DNA from 3 places in the Clostridium facile genome. Region 3 is predicted to be linked to each of the others. Evidence: predicted binding sites of a transcription regulator. Region 3 holds the regulator's gene; each other region holds the start of a gene.
What was found. Region 3 encodes LexA, which represses DNA repair genes until DNA is damaged. Its sites were predicted from a motif close to CNAACANNTGTTNG; they were not measured.

Region 1 (3,287 bases), 2.0 Mb from region 3:
TTTCCATAGTTTCTGATATTGTTTTTCCTCAGAAGCTGTAGAAAATAATTTCAAGGAGTCCAAAGGGAAAATATTGGTCCGATTTGGTTTATGCACCAATGCCATATGGTGGGACTCATCAAAAATCAAAAAAGACTCGTTTGGGTAACGGTTACAAAAATGCCGCTGGATCATTGGCAAAACAATATTATTGGGATGTACCTTGCTTACTAGCATGCCATCATAATCTGAAAAACGGATAAACTCTTTCATAAAATGGCTTTCATTTTTTAAATATTTCACCGCCTTATGCAACTCTCCTACAACAGGATGAGTTAGCAAAGACAACACTTTTTCCCGATACTGGAATCCCATTTGCACATAGCACAGCATCAGCCATTCCTTTTTTGGATGGCAGGTTAAAAAACTCATATGGAAAAACGTTTGGCATTTCCTTGTAAAATTTTTTTGTATCCCTTTGGCCACCCGTTTTGCTTTTTCCAAATCAGTCGTAATCCATCTGGAAGGCGTTAAGGACATTTGAAAATTTTCTTCCACCACTATGTCAACTGGGGTTTCTTTCCGCTGAAAACTTTCAAAGATACAGCACAATAGTCCCTCAAAACTGCCATCATATTGATAAATTATGTTGTGGTTGGGAAACATTTTTGCAACTCCTCTATGGTAAGTCGGTTATTTCGGAACAAACTCAACTGTTCGTATTGCTGTACGTCACATTCTTTGGAAAGATAATTTAATCCCTGTTCTGAGATTAAACTGCGTATCATTCCATCCTGAGTAATCCGTAATCCTTCATTCTTTTTTCCACTACAGGTAATAAAATATTGAGCACGTTTTAATACCACTCCTAATTTTTTTAATCCCGCAAAATTTAAAGGTCCCATACGTCGTGCAACAACAATCCGTTTGGCACTTGTCACACCAATACCGGGGACACGTAATAAACTGTTATAATCCGCCCGGTTCACATCTATGGGGAATAAGTCCAAATGGTTTAATGCCCAATTGCATTTGGGGTCTACTAATGGGTTAAAGCTTTGGTGTTGCTCGTCCAATAGCTCACTTGCTTTAAAACCATAAAAACGCAATAACCAATCAGCTTGATACAATCGATGCTCCCGCAGTAAAGGCGGTTTGGTATCCAACGCTGGTAACAAAGAATCCTGTACCACAGGAAGATAAGCGGAAAAATACACCCGTTTTAACCCATAATTCCGATAAAGTCCTTCGGTCAAATTTAAAATTTGGAAATCGCTTTCCGGTGTAGCGCCAATGATCATCTGAGTACTTTGTCCAGCTGGTGCAAATTTGGGAGCATGACGGTATTGAACCAAATCAGTGGCATTCTGCTGAATCCGTTTATGAATTAAGGACATAGGTTTTAAAATGGATACTTTGCTTTTATCCGGCGCTAGTTTTTCCAAACTTTGTTGAGTTGGCATCTCAATATTCACACTCATTCTATCCACCAGCAAGCCCAGTTGTTCAATCAGTTTTCCATCCGCCCCAGGAATTGCTTTAGCATGAATATATCCATAAAATCGATATTCATTCCGCAGTATCTCCACACATTGAATCATTTGTTCGCAGGTATAGTCTGGATTTTTAAATACCCCTGAGCTCAAAAACAGCCCTTCAATATAGTTTCGGCGATAGAATTGTATTGTTAAATCTGCCAGTTCGCGGGGGGTAAATGTAGCCCGCTTGATCTGGTTAGAACGGCGGTTAATGCAATATTTACAATCGTAAATACAAGCGTTACTCATCAATACTTTTAATAAAGAAACACAGCGTCCATCCGAGGCAAACGTATGGCAGATGCCACAGGAAACAGCGCTCCCGATTCCATCCTTTGGCGAATCACGGTCCACCCCGCTGGAAGCGCAGGATACATCATATTTGGCGGAAGCAGCCAATACTTTTAATTTATCAAACAGATCCACAATATCCCCCCTTGTTCTAATCTTATTATATAAAAGAACATATGTTCTTGTCAAGAATAATTTTTTATAAAGCTATAAAACTATACAGAAACAGCACTATTTCTGTTGTATCCATTTACGAAAATACAAAACTAATGATGCCTATTAGTACAAATTCTATCACAGTATTGTACACTTAACTCCTCTTTTTATTGTAGATCTAAGCATAATTTCTAATAAATCAAAATAGTTGGAGTTTCCTTTTGGAAAATCTCATGCTTAACAAGAAGATTTATCTGGTTTTACTAGTGTTATTGCCATTAAAATTATAAAAAAACGGTACTGCTATTGAGAAAACAGTACCGGTATATTTCCTTTATTTTCCTAAATCTCTTAAGTAACGGATGGCAGCAGTACCTGCTAATGCGCCATCACTAACCGCTTTGGAAACTTGTAATAATCCACCAACGCAATCCCCTGCGGCATACAGTCCGGGTATATTGGTTTCCATATTCTCATTAACGATAATCTTATTGCCTTCGGTCATGGCACCAATTTTCCGCGCCAGGTCACTGCTTCCTGCCACCCCTTGTGCAACAAAAAATCCGGATATTGTCAAGGCTGTTCCATCCTCCAACAATACCTGTTCTAAAGCTTCATTACCGATTAACTCGCTGATTTTTGCCTGATTGATCTGCACTTCCTCTGGGAACACAACTTTAGGTTGGCTTCCATTGGTCAGTAAAGTAACAGAACCCACAATAGGAAGCAGTTCTTTTACTTCGTGAAGGGCATACTCCCCATCCCCTAAAACAGCCACATGCTGTCCACGGTAGAAAAAAGCATCACATATGGCACAATAGCTGACGCCCATTCCTTCAAACTCTGTTAAGCCTTTGATTTTAGGCCGTACCCTTTGAGAACCAGTGGATAACAAAACACTATCCGCTTTGTATTCCCCATTTGCAGTTTGTACTACAAATTTGCCATCAAACGAAAGCCCCACTACTTCATCTTCCACAAAATGCGCTCCCAAGCGTTTAGCATGTTCCACTCCGTTCTGAATCAATTGCTTCCCAGAAATAGGCTGTGGAAAGCCATAGAAATTATCAATGGATTCCGCTTTTTCCAATGCGCCGCCATCCTTCGCAATAATGGTAGTTTCAATCCCCGCACGCAAAATATATAACGAAGCTGAAATTCCAGCTGGCCCTTTTCCGATAATAATCATATTTGCCATTTATCATCCCTCCATTTGCTTTTATCATACCATATTTTATAGATACAATCAAACAAGAAAAAAGGCCAACATCACCCTAAAAATGACGTCAACCTTTTCAACAATTCACCTGTAAGCTGTTCAAA
Region 2 (3,287 bases), 420 kb from region 3:
TGAATCCTTTATTTTGGTATATTTAGGAGATGGTGCTACCCCACATCAGTTAGAATTAACTTGGTTGCGTGACCGTAAAGAGCCATATAACTTGGGGGAAAATGAATTCCATCTGGCCTTTTATGTGGATGATTTTGATGCTGCCCATAAGTTACATCAAGAAATGGGCTGTATTTGTTATGAAAACCCTGGCATGGGCATTTATTTTATCAGTGACCCGGATGGTTATTGGTTAGAAATTGTTCCAATAAAATAGGAAAAAAGGCCTTATCATTTTCGGATGAAGGCCTTTCTGCTTTTTACAAATAAGGAGGCAATAAAATGGTATCCGTCATTATTGTAGCAGCGGGAAATTCTTCCCGCATGGAGGGAATTAAAAAACAATTTTTAAAAATTGGTGGAGTTCCAGTTGTAATACGCAGTGTAACAAAATTTCAACAGATTGATGAGGTGTGTGAAACCATAATTGTAGTTGGAAAAGAAGATATCCCTTATGCTGAACAGCTTGTTCAGCAATACAAACTGAAAAATACAGTTGTCACCCAAGGTGGAGATAGCCGTCAGCAATCAGTTTTGTCTGGCTTATCATGCTGCAATCCAAAAAGTGATTTGGTGGCGATCCATGATGCTGCTCGGCCATTTGTACAGATAGAGGAAATTCAACAAGTGATTCAAATTGCAAAAAAATATGGCGCAGCTACTTTGGGAGCACCTGTAAAAGATACGATTAAAATCGTAGAAGATGGTATCATACAATTTACTCCCCCAAGAAGTAGTTTGTATTTAACCCAAACACCACAGGTATTTCAGATGGAGCTTTACAAAAAAGCTGTTGAGAAAGCGCAACAAAACCAATGGGATTTTACAGACGATTGCCAACTAATTGAACAATATGGATTTCCCGTCCATATTGTAACAGCAAGTTACGCCAATATTAAAATTACTACTCCAGAAGATATTGTTTTAGCAGAGAGCTTTGCAAAGGGGGAAGAGCAGTGCGAATAGGACATGGATATGATGTACATCGCTTGGTAAAGGGGAGAAAATTAATCTTATGTGGTGTAGAAATCCCTCATGAAACCGGTTTGTTAGGACATTCCGATGCGGATGTAGCGGTTCATGCCGTAATGGATGCTTTATTGGGTGCAGCTGGATTAGGTGATATTGGACTACATTTTCCAGACACAGATCCTGCTTATGCTGGGGCAGATAGTATGAAGCTGCTTCAACATGTTGTAAATTTATTAAAAAAGCATGGATTTCAAATCAGTAATATTGACCTTACTATTTTAGCTCAGGCTCCAAAACTCCGCCCTTTTATTGATCATATGATGGCAAATCTTTCTGTTGGTTTGAATATTCCTAAAAACCGCATTAATATAAAAGCGACAACAGAAGAGGGTCTTGGTTTTACTGGAGAAAAACAAGGCATTGCGGCGCATTGTGTTTGCTTATTAGAAGAATAGATAATTAGGAGGGAATCAAAATGGTTTCCCTCCTTTTAATTAAGTGCATTTGTGTAGAAATTCAAGGTGATGCGATTCAAATATTTAAGAAGCTGCTTGATAGAGCGAATCGCACAATTTTTTATAATCAATATTTCTTAATTTGTTTTGCTTAGGAGATTATTTCATTATTCGTTGACAGTATTGGTAAGAAAAAATCTCATCATGGATTGTATGTTGTAATTATTTAAGATAAAAATAACAAGTAGAAATTAGTGTATCTACTGTAAAAGTTATATGATTAGGAGATGTGATTGGTGCAATAATAATGGCTGAAATTTTTATCTACACAATAAACGCTTTTATTATCACTTTTCATAGGATTCCTTAAGAATAAATGATAATATCATTTTATCATAGAAAGGCTGGTTTTATTGTAAAAATGAGGTTTTTATGATATACTAAAACATTGACAAAACAAAGAATACGTAGTAATATGGATATAACAAACATTTGTTCTTTTAAGTAGTAAGTCTGAATAAATAGGATTATTATTTGTAAAAATTTTACGAACCAGTTGTGATAAAATAAACAGGAGATTTACCTATGACGAATCAAAATAAGTTTAAACTGGTTTCTCCATATCAGCCAACAGGAGACCAGCCAGAAGCGATTGCCAAATTAGTTCAAGGACTTCAAAGAGGGGATAAAGAACAAACCTTATTAGGGGTAACTGGTTCTGGTAAAACTTTTACCATGGCAAATGTAATTGCACAGGTGAATAAACCAACATTGGTACTGGCACACAACAAAACTTTGGCAGCTCAGCTTTGCTCGGAATTTAAAGAGTTTTTTCCAGAAAATGCGGTGGAGTACTTTGTCTCTTATTACGATTACTATCAGCCAGAAGCCTATGTTCCCAGTACAGATACCTATATTGAAAAAGATAGTGCTATCAATGATGAAATTGATAAATTACGCCACTCCGCCACTTGTGCTTTGGCAGAACGCCGAGATGTTATTATTGTAGCAAGTGTGTCTTGTATTTACAGTTTGGGTAACCCGATTGATTACCGCAGCATGGTGATTTCTTTACGAGAAGGCTTGGAAAAATCCAGGGATGAATTACTTGAAAAATTGGTGGAAATTCAATATGAGCGGAATGATATTAATTTTGTCCGTAATAAATTCCGTGTTCGGGGAGATGTGGTGGAGATATTCCCTGCTTATTCCAGTGATACCGCCATCCGCGTCGAATTTTTTGGTGATGAGATTGATCGAATCAGTGAGATCAACGCTTTAACTGGGGAAGTGAAACAGAGGGTTTCCCACATTGCGATTTATCCTTCTTCTCATTATATTATCCCTCCAGAGCAAATGCATGATGCGCTCCGTAACCTGGAAAAAGAGCTAGATGAACGGGTTGCTTATTTTACTGAGAATGAAATGCTGTTGGAGGCACAAAGAATTAAACAGCGTACCATGTATGATATTGAAATGCTAGAGGAAATCGGTTTTTGTAAGGGAATCGAAAACTATTCCAGAGTTTTATCTGGACGTCCAGAAGGCGCTACCCCATATACCTTGATGGACCACTTTCCAGATGATTTTTTATTGATTGTGGATGAATCCCATGTTACCCTTCCGCAGGTAAAAGGAATGTATTTTGGTGACCATGCGAGGAAAAAGACCTTGATTGATTATGGGTTCCGTCTACCGTCTGCTTATGATAACAGACCGTTGAATTTTGATGAATTTTACAGTAAGGTGAATCAGGCTATTTATGTTAGTGCAACCCCTGGGGATTTTGAAAAAGACCATTCTACTCAGATTGTACAGCAG
Region 3 (3,287 bases):
TCTGTCATAAAGCTCTGGCAAAAACGCATGATTTCCCCATCGGATTTTCCTTTTGGATCGAAATCAGAACCACCTTTACCACCGCCCATTGGCAGGGTTGTCAAGCTGTTTTTAAAGATTTGTTCAAAGCCCAAAAATTTGATAACGGAAGCACAAACAGTTGGATGGAAACGCAAACCGCCTTTGTAAGGGCCAATTGCGGAGTTGAACTGTACACGGAAGCCACGATTTACCTGAACGTTACCGTTATCGTCAACCCAAGAAACACGGAACTGAATAAAACGTTCTGGTTCTACAATTCTATCGATTACACCAGTTTTTTCGATTTCTGGGTTTTTTTCTACTACCAATTCCAAAGATTCAAGAACTTCTCTTACAGCTTGCAAAAATTCTGGTTCATTAGGATTTCTTTTGCAAACGGTTTCGTATACGTTTGCCAAATATGTACTTTTAAAAGCCATGGGTTTTGCCATCCTTTCTTTAGTTAAATGATTTGATCTACAATTTAGATTATAACCTTTCAACCTCCGAAAATCAAGAGGAAAATCAATAAAATTTAGATTCTTATTTAAATTTTGCAAAGAAACGTTAGTTTCACATAAAAACCATATTATCACAAAAAGTTTTTTTGACAAACTGTAAAAACGGAAAAGCTTTTATTTTTGGTTTTTGCAATTTTAAAAAAACAATATTGCAATAAATGATTAAAAAATTTTTTATAAATTTGGTTTTACAAGCGAGTGCATCTTCTTGCCCACCATTATCCGGTAGATCCCCAACAAAGAACGAATATTTACAAACATTTGTTTGATTTTCAAGAATAGATATGGTATCCTATATTTAATAGAAAAAAACACGATAAAGGGGTATTCCGTTGCAAACACAACAATTTTTGGTGACATGGATTGAACCACAACAGGACAAAACCAAATGCTTTCAAATCAGGGAACAAGTATTTGTAAAAGAACAGGGTTTCGAAAACGAATTTGATGAAATAGATGAAACCGCATACCATCTGTTAATTCAGGCAGGGGAGAATCCCATTGCAACAGCAAGAATTTTTCAGCAAGATGATAAATGGATGATTGGAAGGGTTTGTGTGATACCTCCTTATCGAAAACACGGTGTTGGTCGCATTGCCGTAGAGGAGTGTGAAAAACAAATCCAAGTACTAGGAGGACATTCCTCCCATTTAAGCGCACAGCTCAGGATTCAGGGGTTTTATGAATCCATGGGATACCGGGCGGAAGGGGACTGCTATTTTGATGAATTTTGTCCCCATATCGCAATGTCAAAACAACTAGATTGATTGGAGGGATTGTTTTGAAACGAAATTATAATGAAGAAATTTACCAATATATACAACAACGCTGCCAAGATGGGATTCCCCCAACTATTCGAGAAATCTGTAAAGATTTAGGGATCAAATCCACCTCTACCGCGCACAAATATGTTTCCATTTTAGTGGAACAGGGATTAGTAGAAAAAGATAGTAACCTGACCCGTACTTTGCGTATACCAGGTTCTGATGCCACTTTAATTCCATTGGTAGGTACAATTACTGCAGGGGAGCCCATTACTGCCATCCAAAATATCGAGACCTATATTCCGTTTTCCAGTTCTTTTAGCCGGAACAAAGAACACTTTGCCCTGAAAGTAAGAGGGGAAAGTATGATTGAAGCTGGCATTTTTGACGGAGATGTTGTGATTATTGAAAAAACCCCTGTAGCAGAAAATGGTGAAATCGTGGCAGCGTTAATTGATGATGAGGCAACAATTAAAACTTTTTATAAGGAAAACGGCGGTTACCGTTTGCAACCACAAAACTCTACTATGGATCCGATCCTGGTAGACCATGTAGAAATTCTAGGAAAAGTAAAAGCATCCATCCGTTACTTTTAAAGAACAAAAAATTCTGAACTTTAGGGAATGTTAAGTTTGGTTGACAAGATTCCAACTACAACGGCAAAGAATTGAAAATGATTTTTTAGTAAACCAAGAAATTTTATGAATTAAATAGGAAAAAAGAGCTATTCATCGTTTGAATAGCTCTTTTTTATAAGAATAAAAATTAAAAAAAATATTTTACAGCTGGATAAAATTACAATATGAAAATCAATTTAGCTAGATTAATATCGATAAATGAAATAGTTCAATCAGTTCATTTGGGATATAAAATCGCTTTATTGATTATGAAATTCATACTCATTATTTATCAATATAGAGCACCAAAAAATGATATTAAATAGAAAAATTTATGTTAAAAGCAAAATTGCTGATAATAAAAAGTTAAAGTTGTTTATTAAGATACAGTCAAAAATTAGTTCGTTGACGAATTAATTTTCCATGAATAATTTGTTAAACTGCATAAATGTATGTTGACTATTTCGTGCAATAAGCATACTATATATTTAGTCAACGAATTAATTTTGGGAGGTGAATTTGATTGGAAGACCCACGGTTTATGGTAGGGCAGATTATGCACCTTTATTTTAGCCGCTCCTTTACTATTGTAAAAGAGTTGGGGGTACACCCCGGCCAAGTACCTGTTTTAAAACTGCTGTTTCATCAGCAAGGATTGAGTCAAAAAGAGATTGCGGAGCACCTTTGCGTGAAACCGCCTACTGTTACGGTTACAATCCAAAGGATGGAAAAATTAAACCTGATTTACAAAAAACAGGATGAACATGACCAACGTATTTCCAGGATATTTTTAACCGAACAAGGAAAAGATGTAATAAAAAAACTAGAACGAAGCCATTTTTATCTGGAAAATGAGGCTTTTCAGGGTTTTTCGAAAGAAGAGTTAACAGAATTTAACGAGTTTTTAATTCGTATCCGAAAAAACTTGAAAGATGTTTCTGGAAAAGATGCGTTTTGTTCCTTTGCTTCAAAATCACAATAAACGAAAGGAACATTAGCCTATGCTAAAATTGATTAAGTATCTAAAACGCTCTATCATTCCAATCTTGGCAATACTAGCTTTATTGGTTGTGCAGGCAATGTGTGACCTAGCTCTGCCAGATTATACATCAGTTATCGTTAATGTAGGGATTCAACAAAATGGGATTGAATCCGCTGCCCCAGAATATTTAAGTAAAACGACTAAAGACCATTTGGGTTTGTTTTTAACCCAAGACCAAAAGCAGCAATTAGATAATAGTTATACAGAATTATCTCAGGAAGAGTTCCAAAAAACAAAGTATTATAAACAGGAATTGTTCGATGAGCAATTGGAACAGAATCCAGATTTGGCCATAGAAACTTTTTTTAAAAGAAATAAACTT

Region 1: the regulator LexA is predicted to act here: its motif matches at 1,978-1,991, upstream of H8Z77_RS00315 (putative DNA modification/repair radical SAM protein).
Region 2: the regulator LexA is predicted to act here: its motif matches at 1,952-1,965, upstream of uvrB (excinuclease ABC subunit UvrB).

The regions. Positions count from the first base shown of each region.
Region 1 is NZ_JACOQK010000001.1:86,072-89,358, reverse strand. It holds gene H8Z77_RS00320 (TIGR03915 family putative DNA repair protein) at 1-645, opposite strand, end outside; gene H8Z77_RS00315 (putative DNA modification/repair radical SAM protein) at 624-1,943, opposite strand; gene H8Z77_RS00310 (NAD(P)/FAD-dependent oxidoreductase) at 2,299-3,162, opposite strand.
Region 2 is NZ_JACOQK010000001.1:1,694,449-1,697,735, reverse strand. It holds gene H8Z77_RS07060 (VOC family protein) at 1-256, shown strand, start outside; gene ispD (2-C-methyl-D-erythritol 4-phosphate cytidylyltransferase) at 322-1,005, shown strand; gene ispF (2-C-methyl-D-erythritol 2,4-cyclodiphosphate synthase) at 996-1,466, shown strand; gene uvrB (excinuclease ABC subunit UvrB) at 2,052-3,287, shown strand, end outside.
Region 3 is NZ_JACOQK010000001.1:2,113,483-2,116,769, reverse strand. It holds gene gdhA (NADP-specific glutamate dehydrogenase) at 1-461, opposite strand, end outside; gene H8Z77_RS08805 (GNAT family N-acetyltransferase) at 875-1,309, shown strand; gene lexA (transcriptional repressor LexA) at 1,324-1,902, shown strand; gene H8Z77_RS08795 (MarR family winged helix-turn-helix transcriptional regulator) at 2,447-2,905, shown strand; gene H8Z77_RS08790 (ABC transporter ATP-binding protein) at 2,925-3,287, shown strand, end outside.